2 regions of the Shewanella sp. AS16 genome follow, and region 2 is predicted to be linked to the other one. Evidence: predicted binding sites of a transcription regulator. Region 2 holds the regulator's gene; the other holds the start of a gene.

Region 1 (3,416 bases), on a different contig from region 2:
TGCCGTGATGGCGACGCCATTCCCCGCCAGGGCTTTGCTGGAACAAGTGCAGAGCCAGGGGCAGAGACTCAACTGGCTATTGCCCAGCTTGCTGAATTTCAGCGACAGCCGGCTGACGCTCATGCTCAAGGAACTGGATGAGTCACCCAGTTATGCCGGCTTGTCTGCCGATGCGGCCCTGATAGCGCGCGCCTCTTGCTATGCCAAGGTGTTGATGCTCGAAGAAATGCGCCAGATAACGCCGCAGGAGAAACGCCTGATGTTCGATTATTACCAGTTGAGCGAGCAGGAAGTGTTGCGCTTGAAAGGGCAGAATTATCGCAGGGTCGAGCTATTATGAGCTTGAGGCCGGGCTCAGTCCAGGCCGCATTTGGGCCCAGGACCGGTCCGAATCTGCGCCGTCGCTATTGGGGGAAATTATGCCCAGCTGGCAAGGGGCCGTGTTCAATGCCTTATTATCCTATCTGGTCCGCCCCTGCCTCGGCTATGGCAAGGCAAGAGGGTCACTGCCGCAGCTGAGGCTCAGACTTCTGGCCCTGGACCGCCGCTGGCTGGCCTGGCCCGCCGGGCTGGAGACGAGCCGCAAGGCCTTGAGCCAGAGCGAGCTGCTGTATTATCCCCGCATGCGCGCCGGGGAGAGCCGGGAAGCCAGAGGTAGTCTGTTCTACATTCGTGGCGGAGGCTTCTGTTTCAAGACGCCTCACGCCCATGCCCGCATGTTGGCCGAGTTGGGCCTTAGCTGCGATACGGATATTTATGTGCCGGATTATCGTCTCGCGCCCGAGCATCCGTTTCCCGCCGCCCTGGACGATGTGCTCGAGGCTTATATCCAAGTCTTGAGTCTCGAGAGCGCCACGCGCCTGGTGCTGATGGGGGACTCGGCAGGCGGTAATCTGGCGCTGAGCCTGTTGCTCGAATTGAAACGCCGTCATTTGCCCATGCCACTGGGCTGTGTCCTGATTTCCCCGGCTTTGGATCTCGCCTTAACTGGCGATGTTGAGCGCATGCTGGCTGCCGGGGATCCCTTCTTCAGCCTGGAGTCTCTGTTGCGTCTCAGGGGAGCCTATCTGGCGGGGGCCGACCCCATGGCGCCCGCAATCTCGCCGCTGCAGGGAGATCTCTGTGGTTTACCCACCATCTTGGTCATCGCTGGCACCCGAGAGTTATTGCTGCAGGATTCACAGCGGTTGCTGGATAAAGTCGGCGCCGCTGGCGGTGACATCCGGGCGCTGTTTTACCCCAACATGCCTCACGTCTTCCCCCTGGTCGCCGCCTTGCCCGAGGCGGTCGATGCCAGGTTAAAAATCTGTGAATTTGTCCGCGACAGGCTCCGAGGTTAACCTTGTGTAATTATTCATATTTCATGAATAGCTAGTGAAAATGCCGGCAAATAACTTTTTTTGTGACTATTTATGCCTTAAGCCCCCAGGCTAAACGCTTGTATAGTTCCTAATCCGCAATCTTTATGCATTATTCCCGTGCCCGAACCCAGGGCTGTTTGTGAAAAACTGGTATTTTCATCACAATTTCGCTAATAATGTCCACTAAGTAATACCAGCCCCGCAGTACCTCTGACTCGAGATGAAGATCTGTCGCGGTACCCGGCGACGTTTAAGCGTCGTGGACTAAAATAAAGGATGAAAGCAATGAGCGTTGACATGAATCTAACACGTGCCCAATTTGATGAAGTTATGGTGCCTAACTATGCGCCGGCAGCCGTTATCCCCGTCCGTGGCGAAGGCAGCCGCGTCTGGGATCAACAAGGCAATGAGTTTATCGATTTTGCCGGTGGTATCGCGGTCAACTGTCTAGGCCATTGTCATCCAGCACTGGTGGGCGCATTGAAGGAGCAGGGTGAGAAGTTATGGCACCTTTCCAACGTGATGACCAACGAGCCTGCCCTGGCGCTGGCGACCAAGCTGGTCAATGCCACCTTCGCCGAGCGGGTTTATTTCGCCAACTCGGGCGCCGAAGCGAACGAAGCAGCACTGAAATTGGCCCGTCGTTATGCCCTGGAGCAGTTCGGTGCCGACAAAGATCAAATCATTGCCTTCGACAAGGCCTTCCACGGCAGAACCTTCTTCACAGTGAGCGTCGGTGGCCAGGCCGCCTATTCAGACGGTTTCGGTCCCAAGCCGCAGAGCATCACCCATGTGCCATTTAACGATATCGCCGCACTGGAAGCCGTGATCTCCGACAAGACCTGCGCCATCATGCTCGAGCCGCTGCAAGGCGAGGGTGGCATCATAGATGCCGATCCTGCCTTCCTCAAGGCGGTGCGCACCCTGGCCGACAAACATAATGCGCTGGTGATCTTCGATGAAGTGCAGACAGGTGTGGGTCGTACCGGTGATTTGTATGCCTACATGAGCACAGACGTAGTACCGGATATCCTGACCACGGCCAAGGCCCTGGGTGGCGGTTTCCCTATTGCGGCCATGTTGACTACGGCCAAGATCGCCGAACACCTGAAGATAGGCACCCATGGTTCGACCTATGGCGGTAACCCTTTGGCCTGTGCCGTTGGCAATGCGGTGATGGATGTGGTGAACACTGCCGAAGTGCTCGAGGGCGTTAAGCATCGCGAACAGCTGTACCGCGATGGTTTGAACAAGATCAATGCCAAGTACCATGTCTTCTCCGAAATCAGAGGCAAGGGCCTGCTGCTCGGTGCCGTGCTGAACGAGCAATATCAGGGACGCTCGCGCGACTTCCTGGTTGCCTCCGTTGCCGAAGGCCTGATGATCCTGATGGCCGGTGCCAACGTGGTACGTTTCACGCCTTCGCTGGTGATCCCTGAAGCGGATATCGCCGAAGGTTTAGCGCGTTTCGAGCGCGCCGTCGCTAAAGTTGTAGCCGCCTAAGATGACCCTGGGTGTGGCTCGCCACCCCCAGGGTCATAGGGAATGCTTGCGCTTTTATCCACCGCCGCTAGTTTTAATCCTGAGGCGGTGCTATTGCCAAGTTCCAGTGAGGAGACATTAAGATGTTGATCATACGCCCGATCCGCGGCAATGATTTCGAAGCACTCTACCAGATAGCCGAAGAGTCGGGTCACGGTTTCACTTCGTTACCCGTGAATGCCGATTTGCTGCATAGCAAAATTGCCAGGGCGGAAGCCTCTTTTTCAAAGTCGGTCGATGAGCCCTTCGACGAAGGTTATCTCATGGTGCTCGAAGATACAGACACAGGCGAGGTGGTAGGCACCTGTGGTATCGAAGCGGCCGTCGGCATGGAAGATGCGTTTTACCATTACCGTCTCGGAACAGAGGTCTATCACTCGGAGCAGATAGATGTGCGCAACGAAGTGGAGACCCTGACCCTGTGTCATGACTACACGGGCGCCGCCGAGTTATGCACCTTGTTCCTGCGGGACTCCTATCGCAAAGACAACAACGGCCGCATGTTATCCCGTA
Region 2 (3,416 bases):
TCCACACCCAGTTTGATATCGGCTTTCAGCGTGTCCAGCATGGCATCACGGGCATTGGCTTCAAACTCGCTGACCTCGCCGTAAGGCAATACTTTCTCAACGCCATTCTTACCCAGCAACACAGGTTGGGCGAAGAAGTCGGCGTGCTCGCTGCCACCGTCGACATAGGCACATTCGACCACGTTGGCTTCGCCTTGCAGACCGCGTACCAGTGACAGACCGAAACGACATGCGGCTTGACCCATGGACAGAGTCGCGCTGCCGCCACCGGCTTTGGCTTCAACCACTTCGGTACCGGCATTCTGGATGCGAGTGGTCATGGTGGCAACTTCTTCGTCGCTGAAGCTCACGCCTTCGACCTGAGACAACAACGGCAGAATGGTCACGCCGCTGTGGCCACCTATGACATTCACCTTCACGTCGGCCACGTTCAGGCCTTTTAATTCGGCGATGAAGGTTTCTGAGCGGATCACGTCGAGGGTGGTCACACCGAACAGACGGTTCTTGTCATAGACGCCGGCTTTTTTCAGCACTTCGGCGGCAATTGCCACTGTGGTGTTAACCGGGTTGGTGATGACACCGATCAGCGCCTTGGGACAGGTCGCGGCCACTTTCTCGATCAGGTTGCGGACTATGCCGGCATTGATGTTAAACAGATCCGAACGATCCATGCCCGGCTTGCGGGCAACACCGGCAGAGATCAATACTACGTCGGCACCCACCAGGGCTGGCGTTGGGTCTTCACCGGCGAAACCTTTGACTTCAACGGCGGTCGGTATGTGGCTCAAATCCACCGCAACACCCGGAGTGACCGGGGCGATATCATAGAGAGACAGTTGTGAACCCGCAGGCAGTTGAGTTTTTAACAGTAGGGCGAGTGCCTGGCCGATACCACCGGCAGCACCAAGTACAGCAACTTTCATAATTATCTCCGTCGATTCTCGGATTAGGTGTGACATAGATCTATTTTAATGATGGCGCCACATTACTGCAAAGGCAGGATAATTTCAATTATCCCTTGGTCTTAAGGGGGAAAGTTTCCTGTACGCTGCCAGCCGGGTTTGAGACTGGCCCCGACGGCCCCGGGCGGTCCGCCAGGGGGAACAGGGCTAACGCCAACCCAGGCAATGCATTTTTATTCATGGGTTTCGAATATTCGTTGACTTGATGGTGAATATTATTCAAGATGAGGGAGTTTTTTTGAATAATAACGAATAAGAAATTACCCATGACCAAGAATCAAGATGACCTCGTCAGGATCTTTAAATCTATCCTGAAAGAAGAGCGCTTCGGCTCCCAGAGCGAAATAGTCACAGCGCTGCAGGCCGAAGGCTTCAGCAACATCAACCAGTCTAAAGTCTCACGCATGCTGAGCAAGTTCGGCGCCGTGCGCACCCGCAACGCCAAGCAGGAAATGGTCTATTGTCTGCCCGCCGAACTCGGGGTCCCCACCGCAGGCAGCCCCCTGAAGAACCTGGTGCTGGATGTGGATCACAACCAGGCCATGATAGTGGTACGCACCAGCCCCGGCGCCGCCCAACTCATCGCCCGCCTGCTGGACTCCATAGGCAAGCCGGAAGGCATACTGGGCACCATAGCCGGCGACGATACCATCTTCCTCTGTCCTTCGAGCATCCACGACATAGAAGACACGCTGGAAACCATCAAGTCGCTGTTTAACTACGCCGAATAATCCCCGGCTGCAATAGAAAAACGGCTCACTTCAGTGAGCCGTTTTTCTCTGTACAGGCTACGCCGGCCCCTGGCTAATAGGCGACGCTGATGCGCTGCCCCGGATATTGCGCCGCTTCGGCCTCATCCAGCATGGCCCTGGCATAGTCTGTGACTGAAATGCGACTCTTGCCGCTGGCATCGGTGAAGAAGCTATCGCCACCGATACGATAGTCGCCTTCACGCTCACCCGGATAGATCTCGGCCGCCGGGCTGACGAAGGTCCAATCGACCCCGCTGTCACTCTTCCTGAAGACCTCAAGCGCCTCCCCCTGGGCCAATGCCTCCGCCCTGTAGGCCTCGGGGAAGTCGGGCGAGGATACCAGCGTCACCCCGGGTGCCACTTCCAGGCTGCCGGCACCGCCAACCCACAGCAGGCGCCGGACTCCGGCATCGGGCAGCGCCTCAAGCAGCCGCGCCGCCGTTTGGGCGACTACGGCATGATCCTGCTGCGCCCGGCCACCGACAGACGCTATGACGGCATCGACACCGGCGAACACCTGCGGCGCCAGCGGCAGTCGATTCAGATCCAGGCTTCTCACCTCGACCCCATCCTGCTGCAGCTTGGCCGGATCCCGTACCAGTGCCACCACCTCATGGCCACGGCGCTTGGCCTCCTGCAATATATTGCCGCCAATCCAACCCGTTGCCCCTAAAATTGCCAGTTTCATTGTTTGCCTCACTCAGATGATTAACATTGCAGCCAGTTTACTTGCGGCAATTCACGTGATAAACATCGGCATATGAGCAACATTGTCTCAATTTGAGATACCAATAAGGGCACATCCGGGCAAAATGGAAAAGATAACGGCGATCCGCAGTTTCGTCGAAGTGGCCAACTGCGGCAGCTTCACCCGCGCGGCCGATAACCTGGCACTCAGTCGCTTGCAGGTCTCCCGTCATGTCAAAGAGATAGAGCATTGGCTCAGCCAGCGCTTGCTGCACCGCACCACCCGCAGCGTCAGCCTGACATTGCAGGGAGAAGAGGCGCTGCAATACTGTCAGCGTATCCTGGCCGAAGTCACGGCGATGGAGAGCCGTGCCCACAGCCATAATACCGAACTTGTGGGTACCATACGTATTGCGACGCCCATAGGCCTGGGCCAGCACAGCCTGTATGAGGTGGTCGATGCTTTCATCCAATTGCACCCCAAGGTCAAGATACAATTGCTGATGTCGGACAGTTTCGCACAACTGGTGGGGGAGCGGGTGGACGTGGCACTGAGGTTCACCGAGCAACCCGATGACAGCCTGATTGCCAGGCGCCTGATGGCGATAGACAATGTGCTCTGCGCCGCGCCGGCCTACCTCGCCAGGGCGCCTGACATAGCCACCCCGGAGGATCTGCTGGCACACAATTGCCTGCTGCACAGCAGCCAACCTGGCTGGCTGCTGCTGAAGGGCCAACAGCATAAACAGCTCAGGCTCAGCGGCAACCTGCAGGCCAACGACATGGGGGTACTGGTCGGCGCCGCGCTGCGCGGACGCGGCATCGTCTGTCTGCCGGCCGATCTCGCCAATCCCTATCTGGCCGACGGCCGACTGCTGGAAGTGCTGCCCGAATATACCGCCCCGGGCAAGAGCCTGTGGGCCGTGTATCTGTCACGCAGTTACCAACAGAGCCTGGTGCGGGCCTTCATCGACTTCACCGCCGGAAAATGGCAGCAGGACATAAGGAAATGGCG

What was found. The regulator ArgR, encoded in region 2, controls arginine synthesis, uptake and breakdown. The targets are predictions, from matches to a motif close to ANTGAATANNTATTCANT.
Region 1: the regulator ArgR is predicted to act here: its motif matches at 1,402-1,419, upstream of LZP73_RS12495 (aspartate aminotransferase family protein).

The regions. Positions count from the first base shown of each region.
Region 1 covers NZ_JAKCLK010000004.1:95,619-99,034, reverse strand. The annotation lists gene LZP73_RS12505 (HDOD domain-containing protein) at 1-340, shown strand, start outside; gene LZP73_RS12500 (alpha/beta hydrolase) at 420-1,340, shown strand; gene LZP73_RS12495 (aspartate aminotransferase family protein) at 1,647-2,864, shown strand; gene astA (arginine N-succinyltransferase) at 2,987-3,416, shown strand, end outside.
Region 2 covers NZ_JAKCLK010000001.1:1,040,018-1,043,433, forward strand. The annotation lists gene mdh (malate dehydrogenase) at 1-923, opposite strand, end outside; gene argR (transcriptional regulator ArgR) at 1,229-1,693, shown strand; gene LZP73_RS04680 (NAD(P)-dependent oxidoreductase) at 1,767-2,402, opposite strand; gene LZP73_RS04685 (LysR family transcriptional regulator) at 2,527-3,416, shown strand, end outside.